Regions from separate parts of the Clostridium neuense genome, predicted to be linked through region 2. Evidence: riboswitches for the same ligand, from Rfam matches in the RefSeq annotation. Region 2 holds a riboswitch; the other holds the start of a gene.
The links. A riboswitch is a leader RNA that binds a small molecule or an ion and turns the genes downstream of it on or off. The one in region 2 is predicted to bind ZMP and ZTP.
Positions count from the first base shown of each region.

Region 1: linked by a shared signal. The riboswitch ahead of pflB (formate C-acetyltransferase) and the one ahead of ACJDT4_RS19800 (phosphoribosylaminoimidazolecarboxamide formyltransferase) in region 2 are both predicted to bind ZMP and ZTP.

Region 1 is NZ_JBJIAA010000016.1:10,407-16,811, reverse strand. It holds gene ACJDT4_RS17690 (ribonuclease H-like domain-containing protein) at 41-700, opposite strand; gene ACJDT4_RS17685 (PilZ domain-containing protein) at 838-1,233, opposite strand; gene pflA (pyruvate formate-lyase-activating protein) at 1,287-2,009, opposite strand; gene pflB (formate C-acetyltransferase) at 2,026-4,257, opposite strand; ZMP/ZTP riboswitch at 4,477-4,557, opposite strand; gene ACJDT4_RS17670 (ribonuclease H-like domain-containing protein) at 4,617-5,414, opposite strand; gene ACJDT4_RS17665 (Lrp/AsnC ligand binding domain-containing protein) at 5,613-6,077, shown strand; gene ACJDT4_RS17660 (DUF378 domain-containing protein) at 6,162-6,371, shown strand.
Region 2 is NZ_JBJIAA010000019.1:71,075-77,479, forward strand. It holds gene ACJDT4_RS19780 (hypothetical protein) at 1-138, shown strand, start outside; gene ACJDT4_RS19785 (HAD family hydrolase) at 288-914, opposite strand; gene add (adenosine deaminase) at 1,034-2,053, opposite strand; gene ACJDT4_RS19795 (asparaginase) at 2,479-3,477, opposite strand; ZMP/ZTP riboswitch at 3,605-3,687, shown strand; gene ACJDT4_RS19800 (phosphoribosylaminoimidazolecarboxamide formyltransferase) at 3,749-4,924, shown strand; gene ACJDT4_RS19805 (hypothetical protein) at 5,118-5,519, shown strand; gene ACJDT4_RS19810 (hypothetical protein) at 5,539-6,018, shown strand; gene ACJDT4_RS19815 (CsxC family protein) at 6,229-6,405, shown strand, end outside.

The DNA of each region.
Region 1 (6,405 bases), on a different contig from region 2:
AACAATTTTCATAAAAATAATCAGGAGCAGCAAAATAATATTATTGATCTAATTTATGTGCATATGTTGACCAGCTAACTAACATATAAAACAAGCTAATTACATCCTGGCCGTTATAAGTCATAATTTTTGTTTTCTTTTCATCTGGCATTCTATTAAAATATTCATCATCTTTAATTACTTTATAAAAAGTTTTTGCAAGAGTTGCCCCACCTATCAATTCACTTTCTCTTGCAATATTAAATATTTTTTCTAAATTTTTAAGGCCTATAACTTTCCCTACAATTTTTTCATATTCTCTTTGCAAATCAATTGATTTAAAATATTCATTTACTTTAACATTGATATTATTTTTTTCAAATAAATAATTTATAATTGTAAAATCATTATTTCCTGAAAAAGTAACTATATATTCTTTATTTAATTTATTTTTAGCTTTATAAAAATAATCCTTTGCCAAACTAAGTATAGCTGCAGCATCAGATTTGTTTTCTATCATATATTGGGTTAACTTAAGCTCTTTTGATGCATCATCATAATATGCACATCCAAAAACCCCAATGCAAATTGGCTTCTTATAAATATAATGCTCCAAATCAAAAAACAGTGCCTTCTTATATATCTCTCTGCTACCATCCTTTTCAAAGCATTCATTATTATCTATATCACTTATATATATACTTTTTTCTTCTATTATCACTTTTACCACTCTTTCTGAAAGATTACATAATTATTATGTCCTATAAATATTATTGTAACACAATATTTGCATTTTTTGCATAAAGTATAAAAAGAGATTGTCCAAATACTTCAAACAATCTCTTTTTATACTTTACACTAACATTTTGTTTTTACATATTCCCTTATAGCCTGTATTTGTACAAGGCTTTGGGATATGAATTCACATCCAGCAACATAAAAATTATCATCGATGCTAACCCATTTCACTACAGCCATACACCAAAATGAAGGATTTTTATCAATCTTAAGAGAGAAATTAATAAAATCCCCAACCTTAAGCTTGATTTTGCTTTTAAAACAAATACCTTGTTCCGACAAATTTACCGCCTCTAATACAGATTCATCTAATCCATATTTTTCATGTACACTTTCATTATTTAATCTTGGATATAAAATTTCAACAGGAAACTTAATTCTGTATTTTTTTCTCTTTTCATTTTTATACTTATATTCTCTTTCTTCATGAAGATTGGACTTTGAAGTTAACGACACATAAATCCCCCCTATATACTAATTTTACCCTTTTATAATATTATTTTATAGTACTAGGATTTATTTTTCAAGGATTGTTTAACATAACTCTCAAACTTTAATGCAGCTTCTTTATCCATTGGTTCTGTATCCTTAAGCCTGTATCTAATGTCCAACTTATCATACTTTTTTACCCCAAGAGTGTGGTATGGTAAAACTTCAAATTTTTCTATATCTCTTAATTCTCTTATTACATCTATAAGATTATCCATAGCCTTATAATTATCTGTAATACCAGGAACCATAACGTGTCTTATCCATATGCTGCTTTTTGCTTCATTAACTGCTTGTAAAAATTTATAAAATTCATCCATATCTCCGCCAGTAAGCTTCTTGTATCCATTCTTATCTACATGCTTTATATCTAGAATTACTGTATCTGTATAATTTAATATTTCCTTATAATTTCCTTTTCCAAATCCAGCTGTATCAAGTGTTGTATTTATTCCATTTTCCTTGCAAAGTTTAAAAAATTCTAATAAAAACTCTGGCTGCATAAGAGGTTCTCCTCCAGAGCAGGTAACCCCTCCACCTGATGCTTTAAAATAAGTCTTAAATCTTTTTACTTTATCTAAAAGCTCATCAGGGCTTAACTCCATAGTTCCTCCATTAAAATCCCATGTATCAGGATTATGACAAAATGCACATCTAAGTCTGCAACCTTGGAAAAATACAACAACTCTTATTCCCGGACCATCAACAAGCCCCATTGTCTCTATCGAATGAATTTTACCCATATAATAATCACCTTTCTTACACTCTTTCGTGGAAAGTCCTATTTACAACTTCAAGCTGCTGCTCCCTAGTAAGTTTTACAAAATGAACTGCATATCCTGAAACTCTTATTGTAAGTGTAGGATACTTGTCTGGGTTCTCCATAGCATCAAGAAGTGTTTCCCTATTCATTACATTTACATTTAAGTGATGTGCACCTTGAACAAAATATCCATCTAAAAGTGCTTTTAAATTATTTATTCTAGAATCCTTATCTTTTCCAAGAGCATCTGGAATAATTGAGAACGTATTTGATACTCCATCCTGACATACACTTCTATATGGTACTTTAGCAACACTGTTTAATGATGCAAGTGCTCCATTTTTATCTCTTCCATGCATTGGGTTTGCTCCTGGTGCTAAAGGCTCTCCAGCTTTTCTTCCATCTGGTGTAGAACCTGTCTTCTTACCATACATTACATTTGAAGTTATAGTTAATGCTGATAATGTGTGCTCTGCATTTCTATATGCCTTAGTTTTTCTAAGTTCTTTTATAAATTTATTTACGATTTCTACTGCTATATCATCAACTCTGTCATCATCATTTCCATACATAGGAAAATCTCCGTCTATTTCAAAATCAACTGCTATTCCATTTTCATTTCTTATAGGCTTAACCTTTGCATATTTTATAGCACTTAAAGAATCTGCTGCAACAGAGAGACCTGCTATACCACATGCTAAAAATCTATGAACATCAGTATCATGAAGAGCCATAAGTCCAGCTTCATATGCATATTTATCATGCATATAATGTATAGTATTAAGAGTATTTACATAAAGCTTAGCTACATATTCTAAAACTTTAAAATAATTTTCTTTAACTTTTTCATAATCTAAAACTTCATCATTTATCTTTTCAATACCCGGAACTACTTTCTCAAACTTTTTCTCATCTATTCCACCATTTATTCCATAAAGAAGAGATTTAGCAATGTTGCATCTAGCACCAAAGAACTGCATTTGTTTTCCTATTTGCATTGCAGATACACAGCATGCTATTCCATAATCGTCTCCATAAATAGGTCTCATTACATCGTCATTTTCATATTGAAGTGCATCAGTATCTATTGACATTTTAGTGCAGTATTTCTTAAATGTCTCTGGAAGCTTTTCTGACCATAAAACTGTCATATTTGGTTCTGGTGCTGGTCCCAAGTTTGTCAAAGTATGAAGAAATCTAAATGAATTTTTAGTTACTAAGGTCTCTCCATTTATGCCCATTCCTCCTATAGATTCTGTAACCCAGTTAGGATCTCCAGCAAATAATTCATTGTATTCAGGAGTTCTTAAATGTCTTTCTAATCTTAATTTTATTATAAATTGATCTATAAGCTCTTGTGCCTCTTTTTCTGTCATAACCCCATTTTTTAAATCTCTTTCAATATATATGTCAAGGAAGGTAGATACTCTTCCAAGTGACATTGCTGCACCATTATTTTCCTTTATCCCAGCTAAATATCCCATATAAGTAAATTGAACAGCTTCTTTTGCATTAGACGCAGGTTTTGAAATATCTATACCATAGCTTTGAGCCATAGCCTTCATTTCTTTAAGCGCCTTAATTTGCATTGAAATTTCTTCTCTTCTTCTTATTAGTTCCTCTGTCATATCACCTTTTGAATCAGATAAGTCAATTTTCTTTTGTTCTATTAAATAATCAATTCCATATAATGCTACTCTTCTAAAATCTCCTATTATTCTTCCTCTTCCATAAGCATCAGGAAGTCCAGTAAGTAATCCTACATGTCTTGCAGTTCTCATTTCTTCGGTATAAGCATCAAAAACGCCTTCATTATGAGTTCTTCTGTATTTTGTAAATATTTCATATACATCTTCATCAATTTGAGATCCATAAGCTTCTAATGCCTGCTTTGCCATTCTTATTCCACCAAATGGATTTACCATTCTTTTTAATGGTTCATCAGTTTGAAGTCCCACAATAACTTCATTATCCTTATCAACGTAACCAGGTTTAAAACTATTTATACCTGAAATTGTCTTAGGATCAGTTTTTAGTACCCCACCTTTTTTAATCTCTTCTAAAATTAAAGCTTCACACTTATTCCATACTGCCTTTGTCTTCTTAGTTGGTTTTTCTAAAAAACTCTCATCTCCTTCATATGGAGTGTAATTCTTTTGTATAAAATTTCTAACATCAATAATCTCATTCCAAGTTCCTGTTTTAAAATCTGTCCATTCTTTTCTCATATTATACCATCCTTTATTTATTATTTTGATAACTAATACTCACTTTCATTTACCTTTTTACAATATAATCCTTATACTTTAATGTCAATACACTTAAAAATACAATTGTCGAAATTTTCTCATAATTATTTTTAACATAATATGTTTTTAAAATAGTGCACTGTTTATTTGTATTTTTACCATTTTATAGATTCAAAAGAGTCAAAAAACCGCCTAGGCTAATTTTGCCCAGGCGGTCGGCTTCCTACATAAATCATACTCCCTGTGGTTACTCCACTTCCGCCGGTTATATGACTCATTATATTTGAATCTTATGATAATAAAATATCATATTTAAAACTGCATGTCAATATTAAAATTTAGCAGTATTTATCTATAATCTTTTTAAGTTCATTAACTTCTGTTTCTCCACCTAATAAAGCGGATATAACTTTTGAAGCACTTTTTCTAGCTATTTTTTCTAGTTCAATATCTAGAACTATATCATTTTTAGATAACAAATACTTTAAATAGCTTAACTGTTTGTCTGTAATATGATCTTCTCTTATAAAGCTACTTTCATTTTGAATTTTCCAAACTATTTGAAATATACTAGGAAGATTTAAAACATCCTCAAAATTATGCAGCATAATTTTTTTTCTCAATTTTCCATCCTTATTCTGGAGATATTTTTTATAAAGTTCAACACACATTCCACCATCAATTGTGTCTTTTCTAATTATACCTGCGTACTTTTCCACCGATTTCAAATTACATCTTTCTAGCTTAAGCTGCTGTTTGTATGGTTTTATCATTCTATATAAATCAATATGTTCATTCGGTAAATCAAAATAGGTTTTATACTTATCCATCCTATATCTTATAAAAGGCTCATCAAATGCTTTTCCATTATATGAACACCACACTTTAAATTTCTTTAAATCTTTGAAAAAATTTTTTAATATATTTTTTTCATCTTCTAAACTTTCCCCAAAATATTGCTTTACCTTAAAAATACTATCTTTGACATAATAGCCTAAAGAGATTAAGATTACATTATCCTTCTCTTTATCAAATCCAGTTGTTTCTATATCAAAATATGCTATATTAAACATGTTATAGTGCAATACTATCTGAGGAGAGATATTTATTTTACGTTCAGTTTCAGTTATATACATATTTTACTCCCCCTAATAATCTACAGATTTTTATTATACACCAACTAAATTTATAATAAAATACTACGAATACAAATAATGTGCCTTATTTAATTAAATTATTAAATAAAATTTTTGATATATAAGCATTAAGTTTGATATATGGGTGCTAAGTTTGATATAATATTAATGTCTACTTAATGTATAGGAGTGATTTAAATGAATTTGCAAGTTAATGGATTAGATGATTTGGATTTACAAATATTAGATATTTTAGTTAAAGACTCAAGAACACCTTATCTTGAAATAGCAAGACAATGTCATGTAAGTGGTGGTACAATACACGTAAGAATGAAAAAGATGGAGGAAATGGGCATAATAAAGGGTACTAAGCTTATATTGAACAACCCAAAACTTGGCTATGATGTTTGTTGTTTTATAGGCATATACCTTGATAAAGCTGCAACTTATACAAATGTACTTGATTCTATGAAAGAAATTAAAGAGATAGTTGAACTTTATTACATAACAGGTGATTTTTCAATTTTTGCCAAAGTAATATGTAAAAGTATTTCCGACCTTCAAGATCTTTTAATCAATAAAATACAAATGATAGAAGGTATTCAGAGGACCAATACATTCATATCGCTTTCTCAACCAATAGACAGAAACATAGAAATATAAAAATATTTATTTTGAACATAAACATAATATATTAAAATTTGCGCATAATAATGCTGTAAAAACTATTTAAAGGAGATGTATAACATGAAGACTTTAGACATAATTGCACTGCTTTTAGTTATAATAGGGTCTGTAAATTGGGGATTAATAGGCTTCTTTAATTTTGATTTAGTTGCAGCATTATTTGGTACTATGTCCTCAGTTAGTAGAGTAATATATGCCATTGTTGGAATAGCTGGATTATATGCTATATCATTCTTAGGAAGAGATAGAGAAGTAAGAGTAGAAAAATAAATGTACACTTTAAAACTCATACAATAATTTTTCT
Region 2 (6,405 bases):
AAAAACAAAGAAAAAATTGAGGGGGAAATAAAAGCTCTTGGTGGCTCAATGAGAAGCCCAAATTTCAATGTTGCAAAACATGTGGAGGACATAAATCTTTCAAAGGCAGATCCGGATTTTATAAAGACAATTGAATAAGTAGTATTTATAAAATGATATTACAAAAAGGTAAAGCCAAAAGGCATAATTCGATATTATAAGTATATGCCTTTTTTGTATAATATTTAGTGTTAAATATTAATTTTTAGTGAAGGTTAATTTTCAACTTTTATAAATTTAATCTTATTTTATAAATTTAGTCTTAAAATTTCCTCAAAACTATCAATTACATAATCATATTTTTCAACCTGTCCAAAGCCATATCTTGCATATACAAATGGAATTTTAGCAACCTTTGCCGATTCAGCATCTGTTATAGTATCACCTACATAAACAGGATTTTTTAAGTTATTTCTTTTAATGATGAGTTTGTTGTTTTCGCCTTTTGATAATCCAGTTACACCAGAACACTCAATATCAGAAAAATATTTATTTAATTTATGAGCCTTAAAAAAGCACTGTATATATCCATCATGGCAGTTACTTACTATAAATAGCTTGTAATTTTGATATAACTTTTCGAGTGTTTCTTCTAGCTTTGGATATAATTTCCCACCATGTTCACCAAGATAAATTTGCTCTGTTTCGCAACATTTTTCCATGAGTTCCATCTGCATAGCCTCTGGCAAATCTGGGAATAGCTTTTTACCTATATCAGCTATTTGAAGTCCCATACATCCTTCCATGTCCTTAGGAGTTATCACCCTTTTTATATCAGGATAATTTGATAGAACTTCCTTCCAAGTTCCACAAATTCCTTCAATTGAATCCCAAAGTGTACCATCTAGATCAAAAATTATACTATCAACTCTCATAAACTAATCCTTTCTTAAATTATAGTAAAACCAGCTAAGCTGCAAACTATATATGAACCATGCTCCATTGAAGGTTGACGTTTTAGAACATAAATAGTTGAAGCTTTACAGTAGTTTTACTATATTATACTTTTTTCAAATTCATTTAAAAGTTTATTTTTTAAATCCTCGCTGCAAAAGGCTGATAAAAAGCCATTTCGCATAACTTGAAGAATTTGGGCTTCTGTAAATCCTAATATATTTACAAGATTCATATATTCATCAACAAGATTCAAATTTGAAACGGTCCTATTGTCTGTATTTAAAGTTACTCTTAATCCATCTTCAAAATAAGTTTTAATTGGATGCTCTTTATAGGAGCCTACAGCTTTTGTATCTAAGTTACTTTTAGGACACATCTCCAGAGGAACGTGATTTTTTATAAGATAATGTAAAGTGCTTTTATCTTTGTAGGCAAATATGCCGTGACCTATCCTGGAGGCGTGAAGTATATTTATGGATTTCATTATGTTTTTACAAATTCCAGTTTCGCCAGCATGTATGGTTATATTAATGTCAGCCTCGTATGCTAGGTCAAAGGCAGCTTTATGGAGTTCTGGTGGAAAATCACTTTCGTTTCCTGCTAGATCTACTGCGACAACGCCGCTATCAGTATACTTTCGAGCCAGGTTAATTACAGCAATAGATTTTGAAACTGGTTCATGTCTCATAGCGCATAAAATAAGACCAGAATATATATTAAGCTTACTTTCAGCATCTTTCATGGCAGAGAGAACAGCCTCAACAACTTCTTCTACCTTTAGCCCTTCAGCCGTATGAAAATAGGGAGCAAATCTTAATTCAATATATCTTATCCCATCTTTTTTTGCATCTTCTAATAGTTCAAAGGTTACTCTATAAAGATCCTCTTTTTTTTGCATGACTTTAATAGGAAAATCAAATTTATTTAGATATTCCTTTAAAGAACCGCAATTTCCGCTTATTTTAAAATTATCTTCAATGTTACTTGAATTTGAAACAGGTAAAGGAAGATTATTTTTTCTCAAAAGCTCGATTATAGTGCTAGGCCTTAAACTTCCATCAATATGACAGTGAAGCTCAGTTTTTGGAATGTTTTTTATTTTTTCTCTCAAATCCAAAATAATTACCCCCTTTGTAATATAGTCAATGAATTTTTGTATACATGTGTTTAATTTATAATATATAAAGAATGCGAAGTAAATTAGTTCACAGTTTACAATGATTTTCTTCCATTTCACTACAGAAAATCAAAAACTTATTGCTGATGCCATTTTGGTATAAGGCTTTAATATAATGGCCAGCACAAGTTTACACCTAAAATTCCGTAGGAACGGAGGAATTTTTTCCTTGTACCTACGGTGGGAGCGAAGTAACAATGCTGAAGGAACGATTTAAAAAAACTCTAATAAATCTTGGCTCAAAAATCGTAAAATACTTAGACATTTCAATTTGTTTGAGCAATAGCGAGTTATTGAAATATCTTAGAATTTTATGATTCTTGAGTCTTAGATTTATAGAATTTTTTTAACGCAACGAAGCATTGTTACTTCGCATCATTTTTATAGTGACCTTCTTCAAATATATTTTTAATGTATTTTAGATCATTGGTTTTCCCAAGAGCAAGCATAAGCTTTATTCTAGCTTTTTGACCGGATAAAGTATCTCCAAAGATAACTCCCATATTTTTGAGCTCTTTTCCACCACCGTGATATCCATAGGTGTCCAATGCTCTTCCTTCAAAGCATCTTGATACTAAAATAACAGCAACATCCTTTGAAAGTGCTCTTTTAATGCCATCTACCATGAGAGGAGGAATATTGCCTCTCCCCATTGCCTCAATAACAATTCCTTTCGCACCTCTATTTACGCTAAAATCTATGAAACTTGAGTCCATTCCTGAGGCACATTTTATAAGATCAACCCTAGATTCTATTTTATTGGTATCAATGTATTGTCTTTCTACGCGGTTTCTATAGAAAAAAATTTCATTGTTATCAACAATACCTATAGGACCAAAGCCTGGAGTTCTAAAAGCATCTAAACTCATTGAATTTGCCTTTACAACTTCATTTGCACAGTTTAGTTCACTGTTTAGACAAACAAGAACACCAAAGTTTTTTGCCTCCTCAGATACTGCTGTGCATATAGAAGCAGATAGATTAGAAGGACCATCATAACCAAGCTCTGAGCTTGATTTCATTGAGCCCGTTACTACTATTGGCTTTTCTGAATTTATGGTTAAATCAAGAAGGTATGCAGTTTCTTCTAAAGAATCTGTTCCATGAGTTACTACTACTCCGGAAATGTCATTTCTCTTGAGTAAATCCTTTACGTATAGGGATAAACTTAGCATATCTTCTGGTGTCATATGGGGACTTGGAACATTTGAAAAATTATAGGATTCGATATTGGCATATTCTTCTATTCCAGTAACCATTGACATTATTTCCTCTCCTGATAGACTTGGTACTGCTGCGTGTATTTTGGGATCTATCTTCATAGAAATTGTTCCACCATTAAAAACGACTGCTGCTTTTTTCATTATAAATCCTCCCATATTATCAGAGTAGAGTTTTTAATATAAAGTAGTTTCATTATATTATTTTAGCACAATAAAAACAATGTTTGACTAAATAATTTATATATTATATAATTTGAGTAATTGAATATCTAAATCATGTAACTGGCGGAAAAATGGAATTTACCATAGGGAGCATGATTTGTAATTATATCGACCGCCTGGGTAAACAGTAATATCATATGTTTGCCCAGCTTTTTTTGCGTTAAATTATATATTTTTAGGAGGAATTGTTATGGAAAACTCTGAAATTATTCTTAAGTATGGTTGTAACCCACATCAAAAACCAGCAAAAATTTACGTTAGTAATGGAAAGTTACCTTTTGAAGTTTTAAATGGTAGACCGGGATATATTAATTTTATGGATGCTTTAAATTCTTGGCAGCTTGTTAAAGAATTAAAGAAAGCAACAGGTATTGCAGCAGCAGCTTCCTTTAAGCATGTAAGTCCAGCAGGAGCAGCAGTTGGAGTTCCTTTAAGTGATGCTCTTAAAAAAGCATATGATGTTTGCGATATAGATTTATCACCAGTAGCAGCAGCCTATGCAAGAGCCAGAGGAGCAGATAGAATGTCTTCTTATGGAGATTTTGTAGCTATAAGTGATACAGTAGATGTCGGGACTGCAAAAATTTTAAAGAGATCTGTTTCAGACGGAATAATTGCACCAGGATATGAAGCTGAAGCCTTAGAAATATTAAAGAGTAAAAAGAAAGGCAATTACTGCATAATTAAAATAGATAATGACTATGAACCAGATGATATAGAAAAAAGAGAAATATACGGAATAACTTTTGAGCAAAAGAAAAATAAAGCTGAAATAACTGATGAACTTCTTAAAGATATAGTTACTAACAATAAGAATTTACCCGAAGAAGCAAAACGTGATCTTTTAATTTCTATGATTACGTTAAAATATACTCAATCAAATTCAGTTTGCTTTGCTATCGATGGTCAGGCAATTGGAGTTGGTGCAGGACAGCAGTCAAGAGTTCATTGTACAAGACTTGCAGCATCAAAAGCGGATATATGGTACTTAAGACAGCACCCAGCAGTTTTAAATTTGAAGTTTAAAGCTGGAGTTTCAAGACCAGAAAAAGATAATTTTATTGATCAATATTTAAGAGATGATACAACAGAGGCAGAAACAGTAAATTGGGGAGATGTACTTGAAATTGTTCCAGAGAGACTTTCTAAAGAAGAAAAATTAAAGTGGCTTTCAGGTCTTAAAGGAGTATCTTTAGGTTCTGATGCATTTTTCCCTTTTAGAGATAATATAGATAGGGCTTATAAAAGTGGAGTAAAATATATTGTACAACCTGGAGGCTCTATAAGAGATGATGTTGTAATAGATGCCTGCAATGAGTATGATATGGTGATGGCATTTTCTAAACTAAGATTATTCCATCATTAAAATTTAGTTTAATATATAAATATTGAAGTTTGCAAAGCTGTCACACTAATAATTATGTTTGAATAATTTTTTAGTGTGACAACTTTTTTTGTTATATGTAATGCACATATTATGTAACACACATACTAAAAACTACATAATATGTTGGTGTAGGAACTATTAAAAATTAAATTGATAAAGGGAGTTGCTTAAGATGTATGATGAATGTAACTTTTTAGATGAATTACCTAGATTTATAGGGCAAACAGTAACTATTTACACTACTAGTGGTGGAGAATCAGGATTTGGCTTTACTGGCGTGCTTGTTGCTATAAATAATAGTTTTGTAAGACTTATAACTCAAATAGGACCTGCACCAGGCTGTGCACTTGGAAGCTGCTGTGGAGGAGGCTATGGTTATAAAGGCGGTAGAAACTATTACGGTGGTGAATATGGTAAAGGTGAGTATGGTAAAGGCGAATATGGCAACGGCTATGGAAGATGCGGAAATTATGGAAGAATTGATTGTAACTTTAATTCTCTTGGTTCAATAGTAGATATACCTTTAAATAGAATAGCATCATTTGTTCACAATGCTATTGGATCTGGGATATAAATGATAAGAGGGTGAGGAAATGTCAGATGACTTTAGTATTGTAAATGATATAGAGCGTCATTTAGGGCAAACAGTTACAATATACACTGCAAGTGGTGGGCAATCAGGACTTGGTTTTACTGGAGTGCTTGTAAAAGTTAGTGGAAATTTTGTAAGACTTATAACTCAAATAGGGCCTGCACCAGGCTGTGCCCTTGGAAGCTGCTGCAATCCTTATATAGATAATGTTTATGGTGATTCTGAAAAAGACGATTGCTATGAAGATGGTGGCAAGAAGAAGAAAAGAAAAGGCTTCGAAGGTAAGGAAATTAAGGAAGTAAAGGAAAGCAAAGAATGTAATGAAGATGTAGCAAATATAGCAATGAATTATGGCGAAGAAGGTAAAGGGGAAGTAGGTCAAGTTGCTTCCTGCTGTCCTAATACTCTTGGCTCAATTGTTGATTTGCCAATAGATAGAATAGTTGCATTCGTTCATAATGCAGTTGGCAGTGACTGGTAACATTTATATACTATAATTTAGAAATCTGATTGCTAGTACTATTTATTAATGTACTGGCAATTTTTTAGTTTTATAAATTTAATTAAAATGTATATGCCACATTTATTTTTTAATTTATAATATATTTAATCAAATTTTTCCATGAATGTGAATACTATATATTAGGGTACAGAATTGTATCTTATTTTCAAAAGAAGGAGAAGGTAATATATGGAGTACACTGGTGGAGCAAATATTGAGACAAACGCATGTAATTCAAGTGTTATAAAATCAAAAACACTAGAGCTTGCAGAAAATTGGCCTATACGTCCAGGAACGTTTAAGGTTCCTGTAGTTCTTGCAGAATTTGTTATTCAAATTGATGTTGAATCTAAAATAAAATTAGAT